Saccharophagus degradans 2-40: one gene and its partner. The protein of the gene in region 1 interacts with the protein of each later gene in a pairwise test. Links are inferred from orthologs where the notes say so. Each region holds a gene or a part of one and is shown on either strand. Other genes may lie near its edges. The genes, in order: tusA and SDE_RS07405.

The links.
Region 2: the proteins of tusA (region 1) and SDE_RS07405 interact in binary tests that used the Escherichia coli proteins (3 or more experiments, as listed by UniProt). The link is inferred for Saccharophagus degradans 2-40 from one-to-one orthologs.

The regions. Positions count from the first base shown.
Region 1 is NC_007912.1:1,484,960-1,500,835, forward strand. Bases 5,200-7,906 are described here. They hold tusA (sulfurtransferase TusA), read left to right. Parts: upstream 5,200-6,282; coding sequence 6,283-6,531; downstream 6,532-7,906. Other genes in these bases: rlmM (23S rRNA (cytidine(2498)-2'-O)-methyltransferase RlmM), read left to right, coding at 5,200-5,713; SDE_RS06055 (antibiotic biosynthesis monooxygenase family protein), read right to left, coding at 5,764-6,045; SDE_RS06065 (hypothetical protein), read right to left, coding at 6,793-7,491; SDE_RS06070 (elongation factor P hydroxylase), read left to right, coding at 7,696-7,906. In the rest of the region: SDE_RS06020 (general secretion pathway protein GspB), read right to left, coding at 1-679; SDE_RS06025 (ExeA family protein), read right to left, coding at 695-2,386; SDE_RS06030 (DUF2721 domain-containing protein), read left to right, coding at 2,563-3,045; SDE_RS06035 (glycine cleavage system protein R), read right to left, coding at 3,042-3,578; SDE_RS06040 (YheU family protein), read left to right, coding at 3,773-4,021; SDE_RS06045 (alpha/beta family hydrolase), read left to right, coding at 4,011-4,667; more of rlmM, read left to right, coding at 4,664-5,199; more of SDE_RS06070, read left to right, coding at 7,907-8,313; SDE_RS06075 (5'-3' exonuclease), read left to right, coding at 8,348-9,217; SDE_RS06080 (4-phosphoerythronate dehydrogenase), read left to right, coding at 9,263-10,384; SDE_RS23040 (ATP-NAD kinase family protein), read left to right, coding at 10,387-11,580; SDE_RS23045 (class I SAM-dependent methyltransferase), read left to right, coding at 11,605-12,567; SDE_RS06095 (EAL domain-containing protein), read right to left, coding at 12,596-14,359; SDE_RS06100 (hypothetical protein), read right to left, coding at 14,447-14,908; SDE_RS06105 (pyridoxal phosphate-dependent aminotransferase), read right to left, coding at 14,939-15,876. UniProt on the Escherichia coli protein: Sulfur carrier protein involved in sulfur trafficking in the cell. Part of a sulfur-relay system required for 2-thiolation during synthesis of 2-thiouridine of the modified wobble base 5-methylaminomethyl-2-thiouridine (mnm(5)s(2)U) in tRNA.
Region 2 is NC_007912.1:1,824,620-1,840,688, forward strand. What follows is about bases 5,789-8,688. They hold SDE_RS07405 (IscS subfamily cysteine desulfurase), read left to right. Parts: upstream 5,789-6,578; coding sequence 6,579-7,799; downstream 7,800-8,688. Other genes in these bases: trmJ (tRNA (cytosine(32)/uridine(32)-2'-O)-methyltransferase TrmJ), read left to right, coding at 5,789-5,937; iscR (Fe-S cluster assembly transcriptional regulator IscR), read left to right, coding at 6,046-6,540; sufB (Fe-S cluster assembly protein SufB), read left to right, coding at 7,851-8,688. Also shown: protein translocase subunit SecD, read left to right, coding at 1-488; protein translocase subunit SecF, read left to right, coding at 533-1,486; SDE_RS07380 (hypothetical protein), read right to left, coding at 1,483-1,668; SDE_RS07385 (PAS domain-containing protein), read left to right, coding at 1,861-3,918; SDE_RS07390 (inositol monophosphatase family protein), read right to left, coding at 4,039-4,842; more of trmJ, read left to right, coding at 5,134-5,788; more of sufB, read left to right, coding at 8,689-9,290; Fe-S cluster assembly ATPase SufC, read left to right, coding at 9,384-10,133; Fe-S cluster assembly protein SufD, read left to right, coding at 10,133-11,452; SDE_RS07425 (aminotransferase class V-fold PLP-dependent enzyme), read left to right, coding at 11,449-12,702; SDE_RS07430 (HesB/IscA family protein), read left to right, coding at 12,759-13,109; putative Fe-S cluster assembly protein SufT, read left to right, coding at 13,129-13,665; SDE_RS07440 (SufE family protein), read left to right, coding at 13,683-14,117; SDE_RS07445 (hypothetical protein), read right to left, coding at 14,185-15,912; SDE_RS07450 (conjugal transfer protein TraF), read right to left, coding at 15,934-16,069. UniProt on the Escherichia coli protein: Master enzyme that delivers sulfur to a number of partners involved in Fe-S cluster assembly, tRNA modification or cofactor biosynthesis. Catalyzes the removal of elemental sulfur from cysteine to produce alanine.

The DNA of each region.
Region 1 (15,876 bases):
TTAGCATAATAATATCTAATGCGGATTCTGCGTAAATATGATCGGTGTACATAAGTGTAGGTATGCTTAGTTGAATATTCGCAGGTAAGTCGCGAATATTTTTAACACCTGGGTAGTCTGCAAGTGTTAAATATTCCTGTGCGGTTTTTGGGGCCTGAGTGGTTTGTGCAACCGGCTCTTGCGACTCTTTGGCTATTTCTGCCTTGGGTTTAGTTGTTACCTGCTCGGGTTGCGCTTTGGTGGCAACAGTTTTGGTTTCAGTTTTTACTTCATTTTCTGCTTGGCCGTACAGCGAGTCTATTTCAGATTTTTTGAGAGAAGCGGGCTTTTCTTCATAAAGCGCATCTATTGCTGTTGGGTCTACCGCGATTACAGGCTCGGGTTTGGTTGCCTGTTGAATGGGGTTCGCTGGTTCAATAACGGAGGTTGCAGGTTCTGTAATTGTATTTGACGGTTGCTGGTAATTGGTGGTTGGCGTTTGTTTATCGCCACCCATTATTAAAAATAAAATTATTGCCAGCACAAAGCAGCCAGCAACAGCACCAACCCATATATACGGTGGTGTATTTTTTTCTGGTGGAGGAAAGCTAACCGGTAGCTCTGGCTGCACCATTACCGTGTTGGCAGTTTCGGGGCGGTCTTCGTCCGCTTTTTTTAGTGCATCTAAAATTAACGACATAGGGTTTTACAATACTTAATTAGCGTAAACGGGTTGTAACGGGGTATCTATGCCCAGTTTTTCGTTTAATTTTAAAAGGGTTTGTTCGCCTACTATCCCGTCGGGGGTTAGGCCATTGTTGCGCTGAAATATTTTAACTCGCTTTGCCAGCGCCGCACTAAAGTGATCGTTCGTTAGCGGTTTCTCTCTGCCATCCAGCTCGGCAAACTTTTGCGCTAACCATGTAATGGCAGGGCTGCGCTGCCCTTGAATTAAAGCTTCTGTAAACCCTTTGGGGGGGTGCCAAAGGTAAAAGATTTCTCCGCTCCAAGCCGGGCCCAGTTCACTAAGGGCAACAACTTTGGTTGTTTGTTGGTCGTTTTCCCCGCTAAGTACTCGCGCATCGGTGGCGTTAATCCCAATAAGTACGGTATAGGCGCGAAATTTATCCGGCGTGGTGAGGGTAAGTACGGCAGGGCGATTTATTTCTCGCAACTCGTCCCAGCTATCAATTTTTACTTTATTGCATTGTATTTGGCTGTCTTCTTGCCAGCAGGGGTGATTATCGCTACTTATTTCTATATTTAAATATTCAAGCAAGCGTGTTTGAGCGCTTAACGCGTTAGCAATTAAATGGTCTGTTTGTGCTGCGGGCGAAGTAATAACAATATTGTTTGCTTCAGCAATAGTCGGCGTTGATGTTTGTGATTCTGGCTGCGGCACCGATGTGGTTATAGGTGCAATAGTAGGCGCAGTGGCAGTGGCTGGTGCGGCTTGCACTACTTGTGCAACAGGGGCAGGATTGCCAGTGCTTGCGTACAGCCACATAAAAAATGCAGTTAGGGTTACACTCACCGCGCCTACGCCAGCCGCTATAATCCACGTGGTGGGTGGCGTGCTTGGTTTGGGTTCGCCCAGGTTATCGATAACTTCGCTTTCGGCAAGTTTTAAAATTTGGTTATCTATTTTGGGCTTGTTGTGGCCATAGGCACCTATCAATAGCCTTTCACACAACACATTTATTCTGCGCGGGATACCGCCGGTAAAGTGATGAATGCGTTTTATTGCTCGCGGGGTAAAGGGGTTGCGATCACTGGGCATGCCTGCCACATCTAAGCGGTGATGAATATAGGCGTGGGTTTCTTCCAGCGATAGGGGCTTTAGGTGAAAGCGCGCAGTAATTCGCTGGGAAAGCTGCCTTAATCGCGGTTGCGAGAGCAGGGTGTTTAATTCTGGTTGGCCCACCAATACTATTTGTAGCAGTTTTTTGGCATTGGTTTCTAGGTTAGTTAGCAGGCGCAATTGTTCGAGCACTTCTGGGGCTAGAAGTTGTGCTTCATCCACCAGCAAAACAGTATTGCGACCTTGGCTGTGGTTTGTAAGTAAAAAGTGGTGCAAGGTGTCGGTTAGCGTTTTAACACCTTGTTCGTCGCCTATGTAAGAAAGCTGAAACTCCTCACAAATAGTTGTTAATAGCTCAACCACGTTAGACATAGGGTTAAGAATAATGGCTATGTCTGTGTTTTCGGGTAGCTGCTCTAGTAGGCGCTTAATGATTGTGGTTTTACCTGTACCCACCTCGCCAGAAAGTAAAACAAACCCACCGCCCTGAACGCCGTACAACAAGTGTGCAAGCGCCTCCTGATGCTGGCGGCTCATGTAGAGGTAGCGAGGATCGACGGCAATGGTAAAGGCGTGTTCTTTTAGCCCAAAGTAGGTTTGGTACATAGTCTGCTCTAAAACAATCGTGCGTTGGGTTTATTATTCTGCATGTGTCGCGCCTAGGGCGGCGAGCGGCTATAGTTTGTATCCTATGCTTGCGCCTATTTTCAGCGCCGAGGCAGAATCATACTCTGAATTCGGCCAAGTGTAACATTTTCGCGTGGAGACCCGTTAAATTGGATATGTCGATTGCTACACCCAGTTTGTTATTCCCTGCCATTTCGCTGCTAATGTTGGCATATACCAACCGGTTTGTGACACTAACCAATGTTATTCGACAATTTAGTCGGTCTGGCGATGTATCTAAAGACCTTATTCGGCGGCAGGTGAACAACTTTAGAATACGCTTGCAGGTAATTCGTTCCATGCAGGTGTTTGGCGTGTTGTCGTTTGTGATGTGTACCCTGTCGATGTTTGCCCTGTATTTAGATTGGGTGGTGGGGGGAAAACTTTTGTTTGGCTGCAGCTTATTATTTTTACTGGTTTCACTTCTGTGCTCGCTGTACGAAGTTCATATTTCTACTCAAGCTATTAATATGGAAATAGAAAATATGCTTGCGGTAGTGGCTAGTGAAGAGGTTGCAGCACAAGTTGGTGCGGGGCAGCGGCCAAGCGGCGGCACAGAAAACCGCGAGAGAGATGATGAATCTCCCCCGGTGGTTTAGACTATTGCATCTGTTTCTAGGCTAATATCAATACCTAGCTGGTCGGCAATGCGGGCGAGCTTTTCGTGAAGCACATTTAAATCTACACCGGTAGGTACGGTAATTTCACCCTCTGCTTCAAAAATTGGCTCACCACTGTAGGGCATAGACGAAAGTTGGGTGCTTATCTCTTCAATATTGATATTGTATTCCACAAAGGCCTGCGATATTTCGCGTACAATGCCTTGTCTGTCTGGGCCTACAGCGTGAAAGCTGGCGCTTTGTGTTGGGGCTTTTTCTGTTTTAACAGTATCTACAAGCGTTTCAGTCTCAACGCGAATACCTTTGGTGGCTAGCGCATTAAGGGCTGCGGTGAGGTCGGCTTGTTTATCGTCGGCGATTTGCACTTTTACTACACCGGCAAATTTGCCCGCTAAGTGTGCAAAGCGGCTTTCTAGCCAGTTGCCGTCTTTTTCCGATACGCATTTAGCTATCGCTTCAACGACGCCGGGTTTATCTGGGCTAATCACGGTCAGTATTAGGTTGGTTAACATAGCGTCCCTCGAAACTTATTGGTTATTCTGTGCGCATTTGGTGGCGCGATTTGGTTTTATCTTAATACTAAGTCGCTAAACTCTGCTAGCACTGTGTTTACCTATTTAGAGGGCCAGAGATTGTCGCCTTTGCTTGAGGCGGGCGGTGCGACAACGTATATTGCAATCCTTCATTCGCAATTTGGGTCTCCTTTATGATAATTCCTCCTGAACGCTTAACTCAGGAAGTGCTGCGCTCGGTAATAGAGTCGTTTATTAATCGCGAAGGCACAGATTACGGAGAACATGAATACAGTTTAGAAGAGAAAGTGGAGCAGCTGTGGCCAAAAGTGATTGCAGGCTCTATTTTGATCGTTTTTGATACAGAAACGGAATCGGTAAGCTTAATGAGTAAGGAAGATTACTTAAAAATGGAAAAGCCCCGCCAAGTCGATGATTATTAACCCCCTGCCTGAACGTTTTTTGGTGAATGCCGCACAGCCACAGGCGCCAGTATTGCTATTGGCACATGGGGCTGGTGCGCCAATGGATTCACCGTTTATGGAAGTGTTAGCGCGCGAGCTAGTGCAACAGGGTGTTAGCGTTGTGCGGTTTGAGTTTCCCTACATGGCACAGCGCCGCATCGGGGGCAGTAAACGGCCGGCACCGAAAGCCGATACGCTTATCGACTTTTTCCGCGAACAAATACAGCTAGTTACTCGCCATTTAGATTGTCCTCTTTTTATAGGTGGTAAATCTATGGGAGGACGTATTGGCACTATGACCGCAGCGCAGCAGCCTGTGCTTGGCGCATTAGGGTTTGGTTACCCATTTCACGCCCCAGGTAAACCCGCAGGTAACCGAGTGGATCACTTGGCCGATTTAAATGTGCCAGTCCAAATAATACAAGGCACGCGCGACCCGTTTGGCAAACCTGAAGATGTTCAAACCTACGCACTTGCTGCTTCCGTGAATGTGCATTGGCTGCAAACCGCCGATCATGACTTTAAGCCCCTCAAAGCCTCTGGTTTAACGCAGGCGCAGTGTATTACCGACGCCGCCGAGCAAGCCGCACAATTTATAAAGAACGTAAACGAGAATTTATCATGATACTAATCTGCCTTTGCCGCCAAGGTTTCGAAAAAGAAGTGGCCGCAGAAATAACTGATTGTGCAGCTTACGCAGGTATTGCCGGTTATGTAAAAACCAACGCAGATACAGGTTATGTAGAATTTGTATTGCCAGATCTAGATAGTGCAACCGCACTGTTTGAAGCCATTCGTTTCGACGATTTAGTGTTTGTGCGGCACTGGTTTGTAACCCCGGCTATTGCCAGCGATTTGCCGAAAGAAGACAGAGCCTCACCATTAATGGCATCTGCACAGGCGCTGCCTCCGCTCGCTAAGCTCGAACCCATTACGCTGGATACCAACGATGGCAAGGCCCTAGTGGCGCTTACACGCGGAGTGACTAATCATATGCGCACCGTGTTTAAAAAAGCGGGTGCGTTTAATGCTAAAAGCGATTGGGTTGGGCAGGTATTATTTTTCTCGGGCGAGCAGGCCTGTATTGGGTATTTTCCACAAAGCAACGGTTCTTTGTGGGTAGGGGGGATTCCTCGGTTGCGCGCCCCCAAAGACGCGCCTAGCCGTGCAACACTCAAACTAGAAGAGGCGTGGCATCAATTTATACCCCGCGAACAATGGGACCAACGCATAGCGCCATCTATGCGCGCAGTCGATCTCGGCGCAGCCCCTGGCGGGTGGACATGGCAGCTAGTAAACAAAAGTATGTTTGTGGAAGCGGTAGATAACGGCCCCATGGCAGAAAATATTATGGCTAGCGGGCAAGTAACTCATCGAATGGAAGATGCTTTTCGCTTTGCCCCAGAGCGAGCTGTACATTGGTTGGTAAGCGATATTGCCGATAAACCCGCGCGCGTGGCTGAGCTAATAACACGCTGGGCTGAGAACAAGTGGTTTAAAGAGGCTGTGTTTAATTTAAAATTACCGATGAAAAAGCGTTATATAGAACTGCAACTGTGCAGCGAAATTATTACTCTAGCATTGGATAACGCAGGTATAGAATATACCTTGAAGTTCAAGCAGCTCTACCACGATAGAGAAGAGGTAACTGGGCATTTGGTGCTGTTTTAGCAGCGCCAATTATTTAGGGCGCTGCATTAGTTACTTTGTTTTTAACGCGCCTAGTTTTCTATTAACGTTACTTTTTCTGGCTGAGTTAAAACAGGGGAAATAAGGTTAATTAACTCCAGACGCTCTTCGCTTTGTGCCCAGCGGTGCCAGTCTTGCGCCGTGCGCCATTTACTTAAAACAAACTTGTGGTTTGGATCGTGCACATCGGTAAAGGCTTCTGCAGAAATAAAGCCTGGCACCGCGTAGGTTTTTTGCAGTGCGTGACGCGAACTATCTTCGTAAGTAGATAGCATTCCATCGGCTATATGGCGTTCAATTAATACCTGAATCATGATTGTGTCTTTTGATGTGTTGAGTGAAAATATAAACCACAGGCCTGTGTGAATTTACTTTTACGTGGCGTGTGGCATAGCATAGAGTGTAATTCAAAACATACAGCTTAGCCACCGCGTACTAGCCAAGCGGATTATTTAAACGAGAGGTATCTAAAAAGTGCGATGTATGTGCCTTTACGGTGTTTGGCTTTTGTTTGATACGCAAAAAATTATTGCAGCGAGTAGTATTAACGCATGACAGCTAATATAGATATCAACGATGTTAAGCATCATTTGGATACCAAAGGTTTAACTTGCCCAGAGCCTGTTATGCTGCTGCACACCGCAGTGCGCGATGCAGATGTTGGCGATGTGATACGCGTTGAAGCAACAGACCCATCAACCCAGAGAGATATCCCTAAGTTCTGTCAGTTTCTAGGTCACCCTTTGTTGGCTAGCGCCCACGAAGACGAATTATATATTTATTACATTCGCAAAGGGTAAGCCAGTATTGCCGGCAGCAAAACGTTTTGCTTCGTTGAGAAAGGTTGATTTTTTAAGAGGGAACGAAGCCTTATTTTGTAGCCATTAGCGCAACAAAAGGCGAAAAGAGTATGCTGCTACAAGTGGGATGCAGCATTTGAAAAGCAGGTTTATGCTTGTGCCTGCTATATGTTGCTAAACGTAACTATACGTTAGCAGGTGCAACGGGTAGCGTTTGCCGATGCTCTAGGAGCATCGGGTGAAACAGTTGCTAGGTATAAATTAAGATTCCTCTACAAGCATCGATATTGCTGCCAATGCTTCTGGGTCTCTCGATTTAATTTTGTTGGCAATATGATGTTGGAAAAAATACCTAAAATTAGTTTCGATTTGGGCAGGGTATAAACATTCATCGCCAGGCAAAATAGGTGTGCTTTCAATTTTTTTATCATCGACAAGCATGCCTAAAATAGTACCGTCGGCATGTAGCCGCCAGCTCACTACTTCCTGCAAAGACAACGATTTAAAGCCTTTATCGGACAACACAGCATGAGTCCCTATTAAATCGGGTATTTCTTGCACTATGTCTTTTTCGCTTTCGCATTGGTATTCGTAATATTCCGCCGCGGTTTCTACTTCTACTATTTTATGAATGGGTGGCTCGAAAAATAATTCATCAATACCCGGGTCGTAATAACCTTCCCAAGTGCCGTTTAGTGGGTCTGCGATATCTGTGCAAGCGATAATATCGTCAAGCCAAGGTACCAAGCCTACTACTTCCCCGTTTGCTCGCAGTGCCCAGCATAAAACTTTTAGGCTAAATAATTTATCTCCACTGGATTCATTGGAGTAAAGCATTTCTAAGCCGTCTAGTTCAGGGGCAAGGCGAATAAAGCGTGAATCTTTAAGAGAAGAGTACGGACGTCTAGAGAAAAGATCGATCACGTTATCCGTGTTTTGACCTTTGTTCGAGGTTTTCATAGTTCCACCTCCAATTGAAATCCCGAAAGTCGAGAAAATCGTTTAGGACAGAGCGGTGTTTTTAATACCGTCACTACATACAGTATAGATAGTTATTTCATAACACAATAGCTGGTATTAAAAAAACATTTGATCGAATATTAACCCTTTTTAGGGGAGCTAAGAGTGTGTTAAAATTTGCCCCCACAAATATTTAGAGCACCTATGCACGCAATTGTTCCCCCGGCATCTAGCCCTTGCAGTCAATCCTCTGCGGCCAGTGCAAGCTCTGTGTGTGCGTCTATGGCTTTGCCGATAGAATTAGAGCAACTTATTTCTGTTTTTCACGCTGTATTCTTCGAGCCGTTTAATACCCAACTTATTGCCCACGGCCAAGAGCCTTTGTACTCTCCGGCAACGCCATCTCAACCCGCAAAGATTATTTTTAGCCACGACTACTTCGCCAGTGCATTACACGAAGTGGCCCATTGGTGTGTGGCTGGGGCAGAGCGTAGAAAGTTAGAAGATTATGGCTACTGGTATGCGCCAGACGGCCGCAGCGAAGACCAGCAAAAAGAATTTGAACGGGTAGAAGTGCGACCGCAAGCCTTGGAGTGGATTTTCTCCGTGGCAGCAGGGCAGCCGTTTCGAGTGAGCGCAGATAACTTAGCCCAGGGCCTTGGGCCGAGTGGGGCTTTTAAACAAGCCATTTGTGATCAAGCCCAAGTGTTTTGTCGCGAAGGTTTACCGTCGAGGCCCGCTATGTTCGTCGAAGCGCTAGAGCAGGCTTTCGGCCAGTCGCACACACTCAACCCCGCGCATTACGTTATTGACGCGCTCTAGCAAGCGTTTGCGCAGCATTCCCTAGGCCACAACCATGTCTCAGCGCGTTTACCTAATTGATGTCTCTATCTACTTCTTTAAATACTATTTTGCCCTGCCAGATAATTGGTGGTCGGAAGAGGGCAACCCTACCGCAGGGGTGTACGGCTATGCCAACTGGTTAAAGCGCATGCTAGCCGATTTGAACCCCAGTTATATTGCCGCTTGCTTTGACGAGAGCCTAACCACGTGTTTTCGCAACGATATTTACCCCGATTATAAATGTAGTCGTGTGCTACCCGACGACTTGCTAGCGTTTCAACTGGCGGCTAGCAGGCAGGTTACCGAGGCGCTTGGCATTCCTTGCTATGCCTCAGCCACCCATGAGGCCGATGATCTGCTGGGCACGCTTGCGGTGCGAGCGGCCAGCAAGGGGTTAGAAGTATGTGTGTTGAGCCGAGATAAGGATTTGAGTCAGCTAATTGGCTGCGAAACGGCTCAATTATGGGATTACCCCGACGGAATACCCATGAAAAGGGCACAAATACACGAGAAACTCGGGGTTTGGCCTGAACAAGTGGTAGACTTGCTCGCCCTTGTGGGGGATGTAGGAGACGACATTCCCGGGGTGCCCGGTGTGGGGGTGAAAACGGCGGCGCAGCTGCTTACCCATATGCCTAGTTGGGCAGAGGTGCGCAGCAATATTCCCGCCGTGGCAAATTTGCCTATACGGGGGGCAAAGTCCCTCGCGGCAAAGCTTGAGGCTTACCAAGATCAAGTAGATATGGCTTATCAGCTTGCCCGCATCGATTGCAAGGCTCCGCTTGGTCGCAGGTTTAGCCTCGCTCGCGCACAGGTTAAACGCGCGCAATTAAGGCAATTGGCCGCCTCACTGGGTTTTCCACCCAGTTTTGCGGAAGTATAAAACCGGTTTTTGAATATATAGATAGAGCTAGAAGACAGTATAAACATGAAAATAGTGGCCGATGAGAATATCCCCTTCGTCAATGAGCTGTTTGAGCCTATTGGTGAAATTCTATTGCGACCCGGGCGCGAAATAACCCCCGCAGATGTGAAAAATGCCGATATTCTATTGGTGCGCTCAGTCACGCCTGTAAATGCCGCGCTATTAGAGGGCTCGAAGGTGCAGTTCGTTGGTACCTGTACCATCGGCACCGATCATCTCGACAAGGCTTACCTCGACGAGCGCGACATCGCCTACTCCAGTGCGCCAGGCTGCAATGCTGGCGGGGTGGTGCAATACGCACTAAGTGCCATGGCAGTACTGGGGTTACTGCAAGATTCGCCATCGAAAGATTTTAAAGTGGCGGTTGTGGGCTGCGGTAATGTGGGCAGCCGCGTGTATCGCACGCTTAGCGCCTTGGGGTACGACTGTATTGGCGTAGACCCTTTTCTAGATACATCAACAATTCCGCATTTGCAGCCGTTTGAAGCCATATACGACTGCGACTTAATTTGCTGCCACACCCCGCTCACTCGCTCAGGCCCAGCGCCTACAGAGCACATGTTTAACACCGATGTGTTTAATCACCTCAAAAGCGGTGCCACGCTGCTCAACGCGGGGCGCGGTGGGGTAATAGACAACCGCGCTTTGCTGCAGTACTTAAACACCCATAACGACCTAACCGTGGTGCTGGATGTATGGGAAAGTGAGCCAGATATATTGGTAGAGTTGCTCGATGCTGTCGCGTTAGGAAGTACTCACATAGCAGGTTACTCTTACGAGGGGCGAATTAATGGCTCGCTGATGATTCATCGCGCGCTTATCGATTACCTGCTTGCCCACGGCGAACACCCAGAAGATACACGCCGAGCGATTGAGGCGTATGTTGCCAAAGATAAAGAAACCATTAATGTAACGAGCTTTGCCGATGCGGTACTCGCCACCTACGACGTAAGGGACGACGATGCCCTATTGCGTCAGGCGGTACAGGGCCTACCGGCAAGCTTTGATATGTTGCGTAAGCAATACCGCAAACGCCGAGAATTTTCCCATTACCAAATTGAAGCCGCGCCTCCCAAATTAATGCCTTTGCTGCAATCGCTCGGTTACGGTGTGGTGGCAAAGTAGTTATGTCTTCGCTTCCAACGTTTACATTGGGTTTTGTTATTAATCCGCTAGCAGGTGTTGGCGGTGAGGCAGGCTTTAAAGGTAGCGACGCCCCAGAAATACAAGCTTCTGCCGCAAGTGGGCACTTACCTCTACGCGCTTTTGAGCGCGCTCATCAGTTCTTGCAAGGCTTGCAGCCCATTGCCAATAAACTGCGTATTGTTACTGTCCCCGCCAGTATGGGGGCCGATGCCGTCGCGCGTGCAGGCTTACAGGCAGAGGTAATCGACTTTCCCGTGCCCAGCGTGACAAGCGCAAAGGATACTCAAGCGGGAGTGTTGGCCCTGTGCGCGGCAAAGTTGGATCTGCTTGTGTTTGTAGGGGGCGACGGCACCGCGCGCGATGTGTGCAGTGTTGTGGGGTGCGAGAGTCCGCAACCTCAGTTGGCGATAGGCGTTCCCTCTGGTGTAAAAATGCACTCCGGTGTGTACGGTATTCACCCTACCGCTACTGCTCAAGTGGTGTGCGGTATGGTTGCTGGCGAGTTAACAGCAGTGCACGAGCAGGAAGTAAGAGATATAGACGAAGCCGCGTTTAGGCAGGGCATTGTGCGCAGCCGCTATTACGGTAGTATGCGCGTACCCAGCGCCGCTGAGTTTGTGCAGCATGTAAAACAAGGCGGTGTAGAAGTAGAAGAGCTGGTGCTATTAGATATAGCAAACGAAATAAAAGAGCGCTTAGAGGCGCAGTTCGACGACCTAGGTGAAGAGCAGGTGCTAACCATTTTTGCACCTGGCTCCACAACGCAGTTTGTGCAACAGGAACTAGGTTTGCCCTCAACCCTGTTGGGGGTGGATGTAACCTTAGGGCTTGAGCCATTAGCGCAAGATGTAAACGCCAACCAATTGGCACAGCTTATAGATGAGCATCGTCAGCGATGTGGCGCCAGCGCACAGGTTAATTTGGTATTAACCGCCATTGGTGGGCAGGGCCATTTGTTGGGCCGAGGCAACCAACAATTACGGGCGGATATATTGCAAAAAATTGGGCGCGAGCACCTTTGGCCAATAGCCACCAAAGCCAAGCTTAAAGCGTTAGAAGGGCGCCCGTTAATTTTAGATACGGGAAACAGCGCACTTAATCGCCAATGGAGCGGTTTGTTTTCTGTGGTGACCGGCTACCAAGATAATATTCTCTATCGCGCTGAAGGCGCATAGATAGCAATACTAATAAGACTAATTATGAATTTTCCCATCGATTTTACACCCGTACACGTAGCGCTACACCATGCGGCAAACCGCTATGCGAGTGGTGATAGCTTTCGGATTTTTCACGGACGAGGCGGTTGCTATGAGGATTTACACTGGTGCGCAATAGATTACTTCGACGGCTTGTGGGTAGCGACACTGTACGCCCCAACCAACGAAGAAACCGAGCAAGGGCTTTTTGATTTGTTGGTGGCCCATATGTTTGCCACCGGCGCCCACGACTCGACTCTGCTAGTACAGCGCCGCTATCTAGATGGAGCACCGTGGCAGGTAATTATTGGTGCTATGCCCGAAGAGGGCACCGCGAAGCGAGGCAATTTACAGTTTGCTCTTAATTTTAATCAGCAAAACTTAGGTTTCTTTTTAGATATCGAGCCTGCGCGAAAGTGGCTAGAGAAAACTGCCAGCAATAAGCGTGTATTAAATATGTTTAGCTACACCTGCGCATTTTCGGTAGTGGCCATGGCTGCAGGGGCAGATTCGGTGGTGAATATTGATATGAGTCGCCGCTCGCTAGACGTGGGTAGAAAAAACCATCACATCAATAAACTCGATACCCAAGCAGTAAAATTTTTGCCGCACAATATATTTAAGTCCTGGGGCAAACTGCGTAAGTTAGGGCCATACGATGTGGTTATTGTCGACCCGCCCAGTTTTCAAAAGGGCAGTTTTATTGCCACAAAAGATTACGCCAAAGTGGTGCGCAAGCTTACCGATTTAGTTGAGGTGGGCGGCCATGCATTGCTGTGTTTGAACTCGCCAGAAATAAGCTTTACTGCGTTCCATAAAGAAATTGAAACGGTACTAAGCGAAGATGTTTGTGCGCAGGAAGGGAAGTTTGAACTGGAGCAAAAAATGGCAGCCTGTGAAGATTTTGCCGAATCTAGCCCAGATCACGGTGCGCTTAAAATACTTGCATATAGGCGCGTAGCTTAAGCGCGCCTAGCGCAGAGAGTGGCATTGTTTATTTGTTGTAATAGGCTACGGCATCGTTTAACGGCATGGGTTTGGCAAAACCAAAACCTTGACCGTAATCTACTGCCATTTGCGACAGTGTTGATTTAATTTCTTCGTTCTCTACAAATTCAGCGATGGTGGCAATATTCATTTCTTTGCCAATGCTGGCGACAGCCGTCACCATAGCGTGATCTATCTTGTCGTGCACAATATTACGTATAAATGCACCGTCTATCTTTAAATAGTCTACATTCAAACTTTTTAAATAGCCTAGGGATGAAAAGCCCGTACCAAAATCGTCTAGAGCAAACCGGCAGCCAATTAGCTTCATTTCTTCAATAAACGCCGTTGCTTCATCTAAGTTTTTAATTGCGCTGGTTTCTGTAATTTCGAAGCAGACTTTTTCAGGCGGAAAGCCACAGCCAATAATTAGTTGAGCAATAGCGCTGCGCGTTTGGTGGCTAGAAAGAGAGTGAGCAGATAAATTAATAGAGCAGCATTGTAATTTATAGGTGTGCTCAGGGTTCGACGCCAGAAAGTCGAGCGCGGTGGTGAGCACCCATAAATCAATTTGCGTGGATAAACCGTACTTTTCTGCCGCGGGTAAAAAAGCGTTGGGCGATACAAACCGGTTGTTCTCATCGCGATAGCGGATAAGTAGTTCGTAGTGTACGTATTGATCGCTGTGGTGTAAGGCAACAATTGGTTGAAAAAATAACTCGAAGCGATCTTCAATAAAAGCTTGTTGAATGCGACTAACCCAACGCATTTGATGGCGGCTATCTTCTGAAGCCGCGCGTGTATCTTTATGGACATGCACCCGGTTTTTACCGGCTACTTTTGCTTGTTCGCACGCTGCATCGGCAGCGCCAATAATTTCGGTAATAGTACATAAACGTGGGGAGGATAACGCAACGCCAATACTTAAGCTTTGGCGAAAGTTTTTATCATCCCAGCTAAAGCTTATGTCTTCTACTGTGCTGCGAATTATTTCGGCAACTTCTTCAGCTTGCTCGATGGTGGCGTCTTCTTTAATTAATGCGAACTCGTCGCCGCCAACACGGGCTAAATAATCGTAGGTTACATCTGTGTTTTTAAGAATGTGTACAAGTTGTTTTAACAGCTCGTCACCTGCAATATGGCCACAGGTATCGTTTACAACTTTAAGTTGATCCACATTAATGTAGATCATAGCAATGGGCTTAGAAAAAAGAGATTGGCTTTCGAAGGTTTTGTTTAGGTAGGCCTCTAATGCTTTGCGGTTGTTAAGGCCTGTGAGTTCGTCGTGCGTTTTTCTGTATTCTATTTCGGTTGCGTATTGCAATAATTGGTGTTGATTCTCGAACGTAACCAATAGTTCTTGATTGGCGGGTATGGCTTGTAGGCTTAGTTTGCCTTGAATTTGTTTGTTGTTTGCTGTCAGCAGCGCAATTTGAGCTGTGCTACCCGAAGCATCCGAATGGGCCGTAAGCTCCTGCCATATGGCTTGATCGGCGCTGGCAATATGTTTGCTAAACAGTGTGCCTATTACTGCTGCTGGGGTGAGCCCCAAATACTCGCAAAGCACGGTGTTTATTTGAGCTATTTTAAGCGAGGCATCTAGCACTACCGCGCCACACACCGCGTTGCCTAGGTACAGCGCAAAAGGGTCGGTTGTATCTGTAATGGGCTGGTTGTCTTCCGGTGCTTTTTTAGTGAAAAGCATATACGCCATTAAGCTAGCAAATGCTGCAAGTAGGGCAATGACAATGTATAGCGCTTCGTTGCTCAATGTTTAATCCAGTTATAGTCAAAGAGTTAAGTAGTACCTATTATGATGCTTTTGGTGTGCTTAGCAACCTCAGCACACATCGGCCGCTTACTGGTAGTCTCGCGACTGTTGCATATAGCCTAAAACCAATAGTTTAAGCTGAGTGGATGTAGCGTTTAAAAGGGTTTTGCGCAGGTGTTCTACACGCGTTAAGGGTAATACAGGGGAGCCACTGGGTAGCTCTAGCGCAGTGCCGCTAGCAATAGGCGCTGCTTCTTGCCAGCTAGATAAAAAGGTAAAAGCTCGATGGCTTAGCACAACGCTTTCAAGCGCCTCCTGCTTTATGGTTTGGCTGTAGCTAAGGTAGTCATTTTCTGCCAGCCACAGCATGGTGTTAAAGCAGGCGTTAAAGCGCGGGCTGTGCAGGCCGAACTCGTCTGGTGAGTCTGGCCCGCTTATGTCTTCCACATAGAGGGTAGTTTTTTGTGGAAACCGCTTGTAAAGCGCCAAAAGTATTTTGGCGGTATCTTTACAAAAGTCTTCTACGTGTAGGTCGTCAATATCAGTCATCGATTAGCTTCAATTGGGTATTGGCAGGGGTTAAATGCGGTATTGCTGCAAAAACTCGCCAAACTTAATAATCGCCTGACGCAATTGGTCTGCTTGCGGTAGAAACACAATTCTAAAGTGGTCCGGTTGCTTCCAGTTGAAGGCAGTACCTTGCACCAACAGAATTTTCTCTTGAATTAGAAAATCTAATATTAACTGTTGGTCGTCATCAAAGTCGTACATGGTGCGATCAATTTTAGGGAACAGGTATATTGCCCCTTTGGGCACCACACAGCTTACTCCTGGTATTTTTGCTAGCTCTTCAATGGCCGCGTCGCGCTGCTCAAGCAAACGTCCGCCCGGCAGGATTAGCTCATTAATACTTTGGTAGCCGCCAAGCGCTGTTTGCACTGCCAGCATAGCGGGAACGTTGGCACACAGGCGCATAGAGGCCAGCATATCTATGCCGCGAATATAGTCTTTTGCCAAGTGCTTGGCACCACTTAGAATTATCCAACCCGAGCGGAAACCCGCCAGTCGGTAAGATTTAGACAAGCCGTTAAAGGTTACGCACAGCACATCTTTTGCGATGCGCCCCATGGGCACAAATTCGGCGTCATCGTACAGAATCTTGCTGTAAATTTCGTCGGCGAAAATCACCAGTTGATGCTCGCGTGCAAGCGCTACAATTTGCTCTAACAGCTCTTGGCTGTATACCGCGCCGGTAGGGTTGTTTGGGTTTATAACCACTATTGCACGTGTGCGGCTGGTTATTTTACTGCGCATATCATCTATATCGGGGAACCAGTCCGACTGCTCGTCGCACATGTAGTGCACTGCTTTGCCCCCAGCGAGGTTCACAGCGGCGGTCCACAGAGGGTAGTCTGGTGAGGGAACAAGTACTTCATCACCATTGTTAAGCAGGGCCTGGTTGGCCATAACAATAAGTTCTGATACGCCGTTGCCCAAGAAGATATCTTCTATTTCTA
Region 2 (16,069 bases), 340 kb from region 1 along the record:
GTGTTAAATCGGTACAGCTAGGTTTGGTGCTAGTGCTTATCTTTATGATGGTGTTCTACAAAGTGTTTGGCTTTTTTGCCAACTTGGCGCTTGCGGTTAACTTAATGGTGCTTGTGGCCGTTATGTCTATGTTTGGCGCTACGCTTACCTTGCCTGGTATTGCCGGTATTGTGCTTACTGTAGGTATGGCGGTGGATGCAAACGTGCTTATTTTCTCGCGAATAAAAGAGGAGCTTAAAGCAGGTTCTTCGTCGCAAACGGCCATTAACAGCGGTTACGATTCTGCATTTTCAACCATTTTGGATGCGAACTTAACAACATTCATTGTTGCCATTATTTTGTACGCCATTGGTTCTGGGCCGGTTAAAGGTTTCGCGGTTACTTTAGCTATAGGTATTATCACTTCCATGTTTACTGCCATTGTGGGCACGCGCGCGCTAGTTAATTTAGCGTTTGGCGGTCGCAATGTTAAAAAACTCTGGATATAAAATTCTTACTTCGTATAAAACGAGTAATACAAGGCGTTGAAATAATGACTCCAGAAAAAATTCTTAACTTTATGGGGCAGCGTAAATTAGCTGCGGTGTTCTCTATATTATTGTTGGTTGGCTCCATTGTTTCTTTAACAGTGCAGGGGCTTAACTTTGGCTTGGATTTCACTGGTGGTACACAGCTGGAATATAAGTACGAAACAGCCGCCGACTTGAACGCAATTCGAGCAACTTTAGAAGAGGCCGGTTATACCGGTGCTGTAGTGGTGAACTACGGGTCTGACACGAATGTGTTAATGAGCCTGCAGCAATCTGTACCTCCCAGTGCAGATCCGTCTAAGCCACAAGAAATTGTTTCTATTGGCGAAGTGGTGCTGGAATTACTTGAAAGTAAATCTAGCGAAGAAATAGAGCTGCTGCGCACAGATGTTGTGGGTGCACAGGTAGGCGAAGAGTTGGCAAATAGCGGCGGCATGGGTATGTTGTTGGCGCTAGCGGTAGTAATGGCGTACGTTGCGGTGCGCTTCCAATTTAAATTTTCTGTTGGTGCTGTGGCAGCGTTAATCCACGATGTGATAATTGTGCTGGGTGTGTTTTCGTTTTTTCAGCTTACTTTCGATCTTACCGTGCTGGCGGCGGTGCTTGCGGTAATAGGTTACTCGCTTAACGATACCATTGTTGTGGCAGACCGAATTCGCGAAAACTTCCGTTTAATTCGTAAGGGCGATTCAGAGGAGGTGATTAACATCTCTTTAACGCAAACCCTTGGCCGCACAATGATTACCTCGTTAACCACTTTGCTAGTGTTATTGGCGCTGTTCTTTGTGGGTGGCGAGATGATCCACAATTTCGCCTTAGCATTAATTGTGGGTGTTGTGATTGGTACTTATTCGTCTATTTATGTTTCTGCCAATATTCTAATGGCGATGCATATAGACCGCGAAGATTTAATCCCTGTTGTGAAAGAGGGTGAAGAGCTCGACGAGCTGCCCTAACAGGGGTGTTTTAAATTACGCTTGTGTTGGCGGCTTTGTTTGCCGTCGGCATGGGTTTTAATATAGGCGCCATCTAACTGGTGGTTGCCACTAAATTTGTGGCAGCGTTCGGTTAAATACATATCGCCAATAAGGGTGAATGTATCTCTAATGGATTGGGTTGTGGATGCTATAAAGTTCATGCCGATCTCCTACCTCTTGCGGCTTTGCTGCTTCTATTGAGTTTGCGGATACGCCATGTAGCCGCCGCTAGCATTGTCACAGCTCTTCCCTTCAGTATAGACTTGGTTCTCCTTTTCCCTAGGTAATATCCTTTAATAGTCTAAATAGTTATTTTTTATAGCTTTTAAGCGAATTGATGCATACGGTAATTTATGGGTTGGCTCAGCGAAGTAATAACAAGCCGCAAGCGGCAGCAGCGATCGTCACTTGGGGCGCGTTTACGGGCTATGCAAGAGGTTCGGCAAAGGTACGAACGGATATTTCGCGGTAGTCACGGCTATGGTTTTGTGGACTGGGACTTTAAAAACCGCAAAATGGATTGGAACGGTGGATTTTGGGCCTATCTGGGGTATGGCGAAACCGATATGGAGCACATCTCTAGCCCGGGTCAGTTTATGGAGTATGTGCACACAGATGATCGCGCGAAGGTTAACAATTTTGTTCTGGGAGAGTTAAAGGGCGTCGGGTCGGGCGAATTGGTGTTCCGTATCCGCAAAAAGAAAGGTGGATATATTTGGGCTGAGGTGCGCGTAGATAATGTGCGCGATTCTCAGGGCCGAGTATCGTTTATGTCTGGCGTGGTATTTGATGTCACCAAGCAAAAGCAGACTGAGCAGGCGTTGCTTATTAGTGAAGCGCGCCATGCGCGAATTATTCAGTCATCGAATGACGGCATTTGGGAGTGGTCGGCAGACCACGGGGGCTTCCAGTTCTCCAACCGCTGCTGGGAGCTGCTAGGGTACGATCAGCACGATGACGAGCTCAACCAAGGAGTGGATAAAGTGCAGGCGTGGCGCGACCGCATGCACCCTGAAGATGGTGAGTTATTCGATAGAACCTTAGAAAAGCATATCAAGGGCGAAGGCCCGTTTGATGTTGAGTATCGCATAAAAGGCAAAAACGGCAATTGGCGTTGGATACGTGGTCGCGGTCAGTTGGCCTTTGATGCGGCTGGCCAGCCTTTACGTATGTCTGGCACCAATATGGATATTACTCAGCTTAAGCAGGCTGAAGAGAAAGTGGTAAAGGCTAAGGAACTAGCTGAGAAAGCCAATAAAGCTAAGTCTGAATTTCTTTCCAGCATGAGTCACGAATTGCGCACTCCTCTCAACGCAATTTTAGGGTTTGCACAGCTGTTTGAGTTGGACAAAAACCTTAACCCAGCGCAGCGAGAAAATATTGGCGAAATAGAAAAGGCCGGCAAGCATTTGTTGGAGTTAATTGGCGACGTGTTGGATCTCGCCAAAATTGAAGCCGGTAAAATGGATTTCGAGCTCGAGCAGTTAAACCCCATGCGATTAGTGGATGAATGTATTCCTCTTATGCGGCCACTGGCGGTTAAAAATCGCGTAGAAATAAACGTCCATAATTTCGAGCTAGGCAATGCCAGCGTGCGTGCCGACTCGGTACGTTTAAAGCAAGTATTTATTAACTTAATTTCGAATGCTATTAAATACAACCGCAAGGATGGCCGAGTAGATATCGTTTTTTCGGAGACCGAAGAAGGGCATTTGCGGGTCAGCGTACAAGACACAGGCTTTGGTATTCCGCTAAAGCAACAAAAATATATGTTCCAGCCCTTCAATAGATTGGGGGCCGAGCGGGGCGAAATTGAAGGTAGCGGTGTGGGCTTGGTAATTACACGCCAGCTTGTGGAGCAAATGGGCGGCGAGCTCGGGTTTTCTAGCGATGAAGGCAAGGGCAGCAAGTTTTGGGTGCAGCTGCCGCTATACTCTGAGTCTGCAATTGGCGAATACCTAGGCGAAGCGGCCGACGTGGCAACGGCAGTACAAGCCGAGCAGGGTGAGCTACCTACACTACGCGTTGCTGAGCGCAAAAATATTCTTTATATCGAAGATAACCCGCCCAACCAGCGCTTGATGCGTCAGGTTCTATCACGTTTTCCTGTTCTGCATTTAGAGGTAGTCGAGGAGGCCTTGCGCGGTATTTTTATGGCGCGTACCCAGCATCCCGATTTAATTATTCTGGATATAAACATGCCGGGTATAAATGGGTACGAGGCACTAAATGTATTGCGCAAAGATCCTGCCACCCAAAAAATTCCTGTTATTGCGCTATCTGCCAATGCTATGAGTCACGATATAGAAAAGGGTATGGCTTCTGGGTTTGATGTGTATTTAACTAAGCCGCTAAACTTGGCGTTGCTAATAGATGCTATAAACGAGCTGATAGCGGACGAAGCTTTCTAGGTAGGGTTTTAATAGCGTTTTAGGTGGCTGGTGGCTTTTAGTTACAATGTTAATGGCCAATAAAAAGGCTTGTCGTACTAGCGACAAGCCTTTTTAGTTTTTACTGCTGGCGCTTAAGTACTACTTCACATTACCCATATGCTTGCCAACTACTTGTAGCAAGCCTTTAAATACTTTGGGTGTACCGCACACTACATGGCCGCTTTCTAAAAAGGTGTTGCCGCCTTTAAAGTCAGAAATTAATCCGCCGGTTTCTTTTACTAAAAGTACACCTGCAGCAATATCCCACTGGTTTAAATTCATTTCCCAGAAGCCGTCAAAGCGGCCGGCGGCCACATAGGCCAAATCTAATGCTGCGGAACCTTGGCGACGAATGCCAGCTGTTTGGCCTGCAATCTCTTTTACGCAAGCAAGGTAAGAGTCGATATTTTCAAGCGAATAGCCGTTGAACGGAATGCCGGTGCCAATAAGTGCGCCATCCATGTTGCGACGGTTGGTTACACGCAAGCGGCGGCCATTTAGCATGGCGCCTTTACCGCGGCTGGCAGTAAATTCTTCGCGACGCATTGGGTCTACAATTACTGCGTGTTCTATTTGGCCGCGGTATTTGCAGGCAATAGATACAGAGAAGTGCGGTACACCGTGTAAAAAGTTAGTGGTGCCATCTAGTGGGTCGATAATCCACTCGTATTCGCTTTCTTTGGCACCAGATTGGCCGGATTCTTCACCGAGAAACTTGTGGTCGGGGTAGGATTTGCTAAGAAGATAGATGATTTCCCGCTCGGCTTGACGATCTACATCGCTGACGAAATCGTTGCGACCTTTTTCTTCTATATTCACTAGGTCAACGCGCTCGAAAGAGCGTTCAATTAGTTCGGCGGCTTTACGCGCTGCTTTAAGCGCAATTGTTAACATGGGTTCCATGGTATGTCTCACTGGCCAAGGGCTAAGGTCGCATCAATATTGGCGGCCACGGTGGGCAGCAAAGGATGCGGTAGCGGGATTCAAATTGGTATAGAACAAGCGATGAGCACTGCCATCGCAAAACAGGGCGCGCATTATAGCAACATCTGCCTAGCTTTAATAGCAATTGGCGTAGGCGTTTGCAGTCAGTGTCTGTTAAACTGCGCGCCTTTTGAGCAGCGCGGCCAACAGTTTTGGCCAGCAAGGACCCGCAGGCGTTGTAGGCCGTAAACACAGAATTGAGTAACACGCATGGCAGAGCACGACAATTTCAATCGCATTCGAATCGTAATGGTAAACACTACACACCCCGGTAATATTGGCGGCGCCGCGCGAGCTATGAAAAACATGGGGCTGGGTAAACTGTATTTGGTAGACCCTAAGCAATACCCCGCGGAAAAGGCAGTATGGCGCGCTGCGAGTGCAACGGATGTGCTAGATGATGCAGTGGTGGTGGGTAGCCTAGATGAAGCGATAGCTGATTGCACCTTGGTTGTTGGCACCAGCGCGCGTGAGCGCAGAATTCCTTGGCCATTGCTTACCCCGCGGGAGTGTGGCGATAAAGCTTGGGCAGAGGCCGGTAAGGGCGAAGTGGCAATTGTGTTTGGTCGCGAAGACCGCGGGTTAACAAACGAAGAGCTGCAAAAGTGCCATTATCACGTGCATATTCCGTCAAACCCAGATTACAGCTCGCTAAACATTGCGGCTGCTATTCAGGTGTTGTGCTACGAGATTCGCATGACGCATTTGGCCGAAAAAGAGGGTAAGCCCATTCATTTTGACGATTGGGATGTGCCGCCTGCCAAGCAGCAAGATATGGAGTACTACTACGCGCACTTGGAGGAAACGTTGGCAAAGCTGGATTTCTTAGATCTATCCAACCCACGCCAAACCGTTACCCGCATTCGACGTATGTTTAACCGTATACGTATGGATGAAATGGAAATTAGCATTCTGCGCGGTATGCTCACATCTATTCAGAACCAGATTTACCATTCAGGTAACAAAATAGAGGCCCTAAATGAAGAGATTGCCAAATTAAAGGGTGAGAAGTAATACCAGAAGGGGCCATAAGGCTAAAACCTACTAAAACAGTAGGTTATATACTTGATTGAAATGCTAGGTTATTCGATAATGCACACAAAGTTTAACCTTCGGTAGCTTATGCGACTAACAACGAAAGGCCGATACGCCGTAACGGCGATGCTAGATTTAGCGCTGCATGCCCAGTCTGGCCCTGTCAGCTTGGCAGATATATCTCGTCGCCAGCAAATATCGCTGTCTTATTTAGAGCAGCTGTTCGCCAAATTGCGACAAAGTACACTGGTAACCTCTGTGCGAGGGCCTGGTGGCGGCTATAAGCTTAATCGCTCGGCTGCAGACGTGCACGTAGCGCAAATTATCGATGCCGTGAATGAAAGCGTCGATGCCACTAACTGTGGTGGGCAGGGCAATTGTCAGCAAGGGGAAGTGTGTTTAACCCATTACCTTTGGAGCGACCTGAGCGATCAAATTCACACTTTTTTAAGTGGTATTAGCTTGGCCGACCTATTGGCGCGGCAAGATGTTAAATCGGTGGCGAATCGCCAAAACATGCGTGAAAAAGCCGGCTTAGATGCCAAGCCCGATGACGTTATTACCACTGCGAATATAGATTAAACCACCTGCAAGACGAAGACTAAGTAAAACAGCCCATGATGCAAAAACCCATGTATTTCGATTACGCCGCCACCACACCTGTGGATGAGCGAGTCGCCGAAGCAATGATTGGCTGCCTAACCCGCGATGGTAATTTTGGTAACCCCGCATCGCGCTCGCACTTAATTGGTTGGCAGGCAGAAGAGGCCGTAGAAATTGCGCGTGGCGATGTTGCCAAACTTATTGGTTGCGACACGCGCGAAATTGTTTGGACAAGTGGCGCCACAGAATCAAACAACTTGGCTATAAAAGGCGCGTTAGAAGCGTTACTGCAAAATGAAGAGCAAGCATCTTCGACTGTGACGCATCATGTAGTGCCACATCATACTGTGCCGCATATAGTTACTAGCGCCATCGAGCACAAAGCAGTATTGGATACCTGCGCAGAACTGCAGCGTAGAGGCTGTGAAGTGACTTATTTAACACCACCCGCAGATGGTGTAATTCGCGCAGCACAAGTGGCAGAAGCCATGCGCCCGCAAACGCGCCTTGTTTCCATTATGCATGTAAACAACGAAATTGGCGTAATAAACGAAATTGCCGGTATTGGTAAAAACTGTCGCGACAGCGGTGTTTTATTTCATGTGGATGCAGCACAAAGTGCAGGCAAAGTAGAAATAGATGTGGCCAGTATGTGTATCGATTTACTGTCGATTTCTGCCCACAAAATGTATGGCCCTAAAGGTATCGGCGCGCTTTACGTTAGGCGTTCACCAGATGTAAATATAGCGGCACAAATTCACGGTGGTGGCCACGAGCGTGGTATGCGATCTGGTACGCTACCTACGCACCAAATTGTTGGCTTAGGCAAAGCTGCCGCCATTGCCAAGCAAGAAATGGTTGCAGAGAGCAAGCAGCTTTTAGCATTGCGCGATTTATTTTTAAGCCAACTGCAGCAGCTTACATGTTGGCAATTAAATGGCTCTAAAGAGCAGCGCGTACCTGGCAATTTAAATATTAGTTTTGCCGATGTAGAAGGCGAGACGCTACTTATGTCTCTGCGCGATATAGCGCTTTCTACCGGTTCGGCGTGCACCTCCGCCAGCTTGGAGCCATCCTATGTGCTTAGCGCTATAGGTGTACCAAGCGAGTTAGCCCACAGCTCTTTACGCATTAGCTTGGGTAGGTACACCACCGAAACAGAAGTGAAAATGGCTGCAGATAAAATTACTGCAGCAGTTACCAGCCTACGTAAATCACCACCGGTGAGATACGCCTAAATAGCTTTACAAAAGCCGTTTAGAAATTACACGTAATTACGGGTTTCTTATATGTCTCAGGAACAACTCGACCATTTAATCAGAAAAGATTATGCCGCAGGGTTTATCACCGATGTTGAATCGGATACCTTGCCACCAGGGTTAAATGAAGAAGTCATTGCATTTATCTCCAACAAAAAGAACGAGCCAGAGTGGCTGTTGGAGTGGCGATTAAAAGCCTACCGTGCTTGGCGTGAAATGGACGAGCCAGATTGGGCGCACGTAAGCTACCCGAAAATTGATTTCGACGAAATCTCTTACTATTCCGCGCCTAAAAGCATGGCCGACAAGCCAAAAAGCTTAGACGAAGTAGACCCAGAGCTTTTGCGCACTTACGAGAAATTAGGCATTCCACTGCACGAGCAAGAAATGCTTGCGGGTGTAGCGGTAGACGCCGTATTCGACTCTGTATCTGTGGGCACAACCTTCCGCAAAAAACTGTTTGAGGCCGGTGTTATTTTTTGCCCAATTTCTGAGGCTGTACACGAATACCCAGAGCTGGTTAAAAAGTACCTTGGCAGTGTTGTACCGCAAAAAGATAACTACTACGCAGCATTAAACTGTGCAGTGTTTAGTGATGGTTCGTTTGTGTACATTCCAAAAGGCGTACGCTGCCCAATGGAGCTGTCTACTTACTTCCGTATTAACGAATCTAAAACCGGTCAGTTCGAGCGCACACTTATTATTGCCGATGAAGGCAGCCACGTAAGCTATTTGGAAGGCTGTACTGCGCCAATGCGCGACGAAAACCAATTGCACGCAGCGGTTGTTGAGTTGGTTGCGTTAGATAACGCCAAAATCAAATATTCCACGGTACAAAACTGGTACCCAGGTGATGCCGAAGGCAAAGGCGGCATATACAACTTTGTAACCAAGCGCGGCATTGCTCACACCAACGCTCATATTTCTTGGACACAAGTAGAAACCGGTTCTGCCGTAACGTGGAAGTACCCAAGCTGTGTATTAAAAGGCGATAACAGCGTAGGTGAGTTTTACTCTGTAGCACTTACCAACAATCATCAGCAGGCCGATACCGGCACAAAGATGATCCACTTGGGTAAAAATACGCGCTCAACCATTATCTCTAAGGGTATTTCTGCAGGTAAAAGCTCTAATGCTTATCGCGGTTTGGTGCGCATGAACCCAGGCGCTACCGGTGCCAGAAACTACACCCAGTGCGACTCATTGCTTATTGGCGATAAATGCGCAGCGCACACCTTTCCTTATATCGAAAGTAAAAACCCAAGCGCTGTGGTAGAGCATGAAGCCACCACCTCTAAGGTGAGTGAAGATCAACTTTATCTTTGCCAGCAGCGCGGCATCGATGCAGAAAAAGCTGTGTCTATGATTGTTAACGGTTTCTGTAAAGAAGTTTTTAAAGAGTTACCCATGGAGTTTGCGGTAGAAGCCGGCAAGCTATTAGAAGTGAGTTTAGAAGGTTCGGTAGGTTAATTTACCCGCGCGATATTCATTTTTACACTTCCCCTTAAATCTCGTCGCCCTTGCCATTGGCGCAAGGGCCATATTAGTACCGGAGAGTCACACATGCTGTCTATCAAAAACTTACATGCTCGCGTAGAGGAAAAAGACATCCTTAAAGGGTTGAACCTAGAAATTAAACCTGGCGAAGTTCACGCGATTATGGGCCCTAACGGTGCAGGTAAAAGTACATTAGGCAATGTACTGTCTGGCCGTGAAGGTTACGAAGTAACTGACGGCGAAGTATTGTTCGACGGTAAAAACCTACTCGATTGGGAAACCGAAGAGCGCGCTCGCGAAGGTTTATTTTTAGCCTTTCAATACCCAGTGGAAATTCCTGGTGTAAGTAATATGGAATTCCTTAAGGCATCTGTAGATGCTGTTCGCGCGCACCAAGGTTTGCCTGCCTACGATTCGGTTTCTTTCTTAAAAGAAGCGCGTGCGCGCTGTCAAGAAGTTGACTTAAAGCAAGAGTTTTTAAAGCGCGGCGTTAACGAGGGCTTTTCTGGTGGTGAGAAAAAGCGCAACGAATTAATGCAAATGATGTTGTTGCAGCCCAAGCTATGCATTCTTGATGAAACAGACTCAGGCTTAGATATCGACGCCCTACAAGTTGTAGCTAAAGGTGTAAACGCACTGCGCAGCCCCGACCGCTCTTTTATTGTTGTAACCCACTACCAACGTTTGCTCGACTACATTGAGCCAGATTTCGTACACGTATTGGCCGACGGCAAAATTGTTAAGTCTGGCGATAAATCACTGGCCCTAGAGTTAGAAGAGAAGGGTTACGGCTGGTTAGAAAACGAGGTTGCTTAATGTCAGATTTTATAGCAAACGCTGCGGCCATAGCTGCTTCACCGCTTACATGGTTGCAAGATAAAACACAGCAAGGTAAACAAGCTTGGCTTGGTCACCGTTTTCCTACCCGTAAAACGGAAAACTGGAAGTACACCAATTTGCGTGCGCTAGAGCAGGGCGATTACTTGCGCGCAGCCAATATTGGGGCGGCGCCAGAAGCGTTGCCGCAGCATTTAACCATTGCCGGTTTAGAGGCTGTTAAACTTGTTTTCGTGAATGGCCAATTTGTTGCCAGTTTATCCGACGATTTAGCGCGCGCCAATGTTGCGGGTTTAGAGTTAACGCTATTTTCCAATGCTAGCGATGCGCAGAAAAAAGCCATTAACGAACAGCTTGGGCAGCTAGTTAATAGTACTAAATATGAATTTTCTGGTTTGAACACGGCGCAACTTAACGACGGCGTGTATATCAATGTGGCTAAAAACCAACAAGTGGCTAAGCCTATCCACATTGTTTGGATGACCACTGCGCAAGACTCTGCCTTTACTGTGCCGCACCGCTTATTGGTAAACCTAGAAACAGGTGCAAGCGCCTGCGTTATCGAGCAGTTTGTAAGTGGCGACGAAGCCCAAAATAGCTTTACCCATAGTGTTTCTGAATTTAACGTAGGCGAAAATGCGCGCTTACAGCACTACCGTTTGCAGCAAGAGCAAGAAGATGCCATTCATATTGGTGGCGTGTTTGTGCGCTTAGATCGCTCTGCAGACTTAGACAGTTTTCATATGGCGTTTGGCAGCAAAATTAAACGCGTAGATATTGAAGTGCAGCATCAAGGTGAAGGCTCTACCTCTAAAATTAATGGGGTGTATTTGCCAAAAAACAATCAGCATATTGATTATCACACCTGCATAGAACACGCCGTGCCTCACTGTACTTCACAAGAAACTTTTCGCGGAATTATTGCCGATAGCGCGCACGCGGTATTTAACGGGCGCATTCATATTCATCCAGATGCGCAAAAAACGCTGGCTGAATTAAGCAATAAAAACTTGTTAACCAGTGATAAAGCACAAATAGATACCAAGCCCGAGCTTGAGATTTATGCCGACGATGTGCGCTGTGCACACGGTGCCACCATTGCGCAGCTGGATGAGAAATCTCTTAATTATTTGCGCACGCGTGGCATTTCGCTCGACGAAGCACAAGTAATGCTTAGCTATGGTTTTATTAACGAATTAATTAACGATGTTGCGTTAGAGCCAATTGGTACTTATTTGCGTCCCATTTTGGCCAATCGTTTCGCCAAAGAACCGTCGTTAGTGAGGCACATTGCATGATGCAGGCTGGCAACGCTGTGAAAGGGTTTGATGTAGAAAAAATTCGCGAAGACTTTCCTATTTTGCATCAAGAGGTGAATGGTCACCCGTTGGTGTATTTGGATAACGCCGCCACTACACAAAAGCCTAATGCGGTTATAGATGCTATTAGCGATTATTATCGCGGCTACAACTCCAATGTACACCGCGGTGCCCACGCATTAAGTGATAAAGCCACAGCTGGCTTTGAAGGTGCACGCGATACTTTGGCGGCGTTTATTAACAGCCCAAGTCGCGAGCAGGTATTGTGGACTCGCGGTACTACAGAGGCTATTAACTTGGTGGCCTTTACTTGGGGTAAACAAAACCTTGAAGCCGGCGACCGAGTGTTGGTGTCTAATTTAGAGCATCACTCCAACATTGTGCCGTGGCAAATGGTAGCGCAAGAAAAAGGCGCAAGTGTTGTAGCTATTCCAGTTTCAGATAGCGGCGCAATCGATTTAGATGCTTTTAAAGCCTTGTTAGTAAGTAATGAAGGCCCTGTTAAGTTTGTATCGGTAGGGCATGTGTCTAATGCGCTCGGTACGGTAAACCCAGTGGAAGAGATTGTGGCACTAAGCCACGAAGTTGGTGCCAAAGTACTTATAGATGGCGCTCAGTCGGTTGGTCATTGGGCTGTAGATGTACAGGCGCTAGACTGCGACTTTTTCGCTTTTTCTGGCCACAAAATGTTTGGCCCAACAGGTATTGGCGTATTGTGGGGTAAGCGCGACTTGCTCGAAGCAATGCCGCCGTATCAGGGCGGTGGTGAAATGATCGAGACAGTAAGTTTCGAAGGCACCACCTACAATGCATTGCCTTACAAATACGAAGCGGGCACGCCAGATATTGCCGGTGCTATTGGGTTGGCAGCCGCGGTAGATTATTTAAATAGTTTTGATCGCGAAGCGGCAGTCGCTCACGAAAATGATTTGTTACAGTATGCATGGCAAAAAGCTGAAGGCTTTGCGGGGTTAACTCGTGTAGGCACAGCGCCAAAAGTTGCCGGCGTGTTTAGCTTTTTGTTAAATGGTGCGCACCCTTCAGATGTAGGCATGCTAATCGATCAGCAGGGGGTGGCTGTGCGCACAGGTCACCATTGTGCTCAGCCTTTAATGGCACGCTTAGGTATACCGGGCACTGTGCGAGCATCGTTTTCTTTTTACAACAATCGCAATGATGTAGATCGATTGTTTGAAGCGCTAGAAAAAGCAAAAACATTTCTTGTGTAATGTATAGCGTTTAGCAAGCCAAGTAGTTCCACCAATTTGTAATATAGGTAGCCAAAATGAGTGTTGAAACGTTTAGTGTATCGGACGCTATTCAAGTTACGCCCGCTGCTGCCGAGCATTTTGCTAAGCAGCTAAAGCAGAGCGGTAAGGCCGCTGTGCGTTTAAGTTTAAAAGAAAGTGGCTGTACTGGGTTTATGTACGTAATTGACGAAATTGACTCGCCAGTAGACGGCGATATAACCATTACATTGCCCAATGACGTAACCGTATTTGTTGACCCAGCCAAATTGGATGCGATTAAAGGTACGGTGGTGGATTACCGCCTAGAAGGCATTAATCGCAACTTAATAATGGACAACCCAAACGTCAAAGCAGCTTGTGGCTGTGGCGAAAGTTTTAACGTATAAGGTTTAAGGTACAAAAGGTATGGCTGAACAGCGCATGGCGACAACTCGTCGGGATTGCCCCGCGAGACTTGTACCGGTTGGCGACCCAATAACAATTCCAGCGAATAATTTTGTTACTATTACCCAATCGCTTGGTGGTAATTACACCGTGGTGTACCAAGGTAATATGCTGCGTGTAGATGGCACAGATGCAGATGCGTTGGGTTTGCCTAAATATGAATTAAATTTTGCAGATGCCGGCGATGGAAAAATTAATGAAGAGCAAGTGTGGGAAGCGTTGGAATCTGTTTACGACCCCGAGATTCCTGTAAACCTACGCGCGCTGGGTTTGATTTACCAAATGAAAGCCGACCAGCAAAGAGGCACGGTGCACATTGAAATGACCTTAACAGCACCAGGCTGCGGTATGGGGCCAGTGTTAGTGGGCGATGTAAAACATCGCGTGGCGCTTGTGCCAAATGTTAAAAAAGTTGAGGTGGAACTTGTGTTCGACCCACCATGGCACCGCGATATGATGTCGGAAGAAGCCCAGCTAGAAACGGGTATGTTTTACTAAGAGTTGTAAATATAGTTATGAGTGAAACGATTCAAACCAATCCTTTTGGTACAACAATTACCCCAGAAGAAATAATTGATACGCTGAGTTTTTTCGACGGCTGGGAAGAACGCTACAAATACATTATCGATTTGGGTAAAGAGTTACCCCCAATGGATGATGAGCTAAAAGACGACGATCATATTGTACGTGGCTGTCAAAGCCAGGTATGGATAGATGGTGTAGCTATTGATGGCAAACTTTGGTTTCAAGTAGATAGCGATGCCTTTATTGTAAAAGGGTTGCTGGGTGTAGTACTTGCAGCATACAACGGCAAGAGCCCCGCAGACATTTTAGCTTTTGATATAGAAGCTTATTTGGATGAAATAGGTTTGATTAAGCACTTAAGCCCAACACGCGGCAATGGCTTGCGATCTATGGTGCAGAAGATTAAAGCACTTGCTAATAGCTAACAGCAGAAATAAAAATGGCCCTTTGAAAGGGCCATTTTTTTAGCGGTTAAGTACAAACAGTTGAGGTTTAGATGCCTACGCGCGAAGGTAGGCGTGTTTCGCAATCCTTATTCGACGTAGGTACAATCTCTGTTGTGGTTAATCCGTCTACGCTGTACCAATTTTTAATTTCACCATCAAAATCAAAACGAATTCGTTCATATTCGGTGTTGGCGATTGTTGCGGTTCCATTGGGTTTAAGAATGGCTTGATATGTAGCGCCTAAGAACTCGATGGTAAGCAGTACGGAAAATGAAGAACGGTTGTCAGAACTGGCTCCGAGCATACTCCAGTAACCGTTCACTAACTCACCGCGGCTATTGCCTTCGCCTAGTGTGCCATCGGTACTCGCACCGTCTATGAATTTTACGCAGGATGTAAACTGACCAGAAATGGCATCTGTGTCACCCGTAAAGTAAAATTCAACTTCCGCATCTTTTAGGTCGTTGGGAGCGCTGCCTAAATCTAAATCTGATACTTTTAAGGTGCTACCAGCTAATAGCGATAGGGGTTGAGCGCTATCATCTAATCGCGATGCTTGATTTATCTCCTCTTCGCTATCGAAATCACTTCCGCTAAAATCGTTGTTTAAAAGCGCTGAAAGATCCCCTCGTTCACCCGATAAAGCAGATGTTAACGCATCAACTAATGTGGTATTAGCTTCATTCGTGAAAAAATTAACCGCGTTGTCGATAGACGAGTCGTCGTTGCGCCCTTCGTTTACGCTTTTAATCACAAACGTTTCTAATGCTCTTGCGCGGCCCTGAGCGCCGCCAGTATCGATCGTGCTAATAGGGTCTATTAGTCTGTTTACAATATTGGGTATGTTGCTTGTAATGTTCACCACTCGAGTAAACTGATCGGGCGATTCGGAGGACCCGAGATCTGCAGGTAAATCCAATTCCTTTTGTTCGTACAAGTCCCGTAGTACGCTCTCAGAGTTATCCATAATGCGTGTTAAAGCTTGTGTATCTCGCAGAATATTGTCTAACCCTGTGTCGGAATTGGCAGTAAGCTCTTGTGCTAAGCTGCGGTAAACCTCAGAGCTTGGGTCGTTCATTGTGCCTACTTCATTATTCAACTCTTCGTAATTGTCATTCAATCGGTCAGATAAAACTGTAACTGTTTTATGCACCTTAAGCGCCGTGTTTAGCAAGCTAGAATTTACACTGCCCGTACCATCGGAGTCTAAATAATTAACATCTAAATCATTTTCGCTAATCCTCAGTGCATTTAATACGTTACTTCTATCATCGTTACTCTCAACATTTGTCATCAACGTTGTAAGCGGGGAGACAACACTATCCACAGAGCTTGTTGATTCTTCTAGCTCTATTCTGCGGCTCATCTGCCCCAAAAAGGGCTCGCCGGTAAGTAGGTCGTAGCCACCGTCGACGCGGACAACCACGTTGGAGAATGATCGAGACGATTTGAGGCAGTATATTTTTTCGCTAGCAGGCGCAGAGCTAGCACAGTAATCTGTATTTGTTTTAGGGTTGTAAGAGTAGTAGCCATCATTATCGGTAAAAGCATAGTCCTCCCACGGGTCGCGCGTGGCATTGTTGTTGGAGTCTAAATATACCGTCGCTCGGGCAAGCGCGCCGTCGATAGCAACCCCAGAAAACTGCGTAGACGAAGTAGAAGGCGTTTGGTCGTCTTGCCCAGTTCCTCCACAGCCTATTAAAGCAAGTGTTGTAGCAGAAGCCATTAATACGCTTAAGGCGCGTTTGGGGAATTTTGTGTCTAAGTTTTTCATGCGTAATATCTCTCTAATGGCTTAAAAATGTTCGGTTAAGCTTAGGGCAAATCCTAGCCGTCTTGGGCCTGTGGAGCCGTCCACTTCCACGCTTTCTAAACCGTACTCAATATCAAAGTTCAGCATTTTGAAAAATGTTGCGCCCACATTTAGGCTG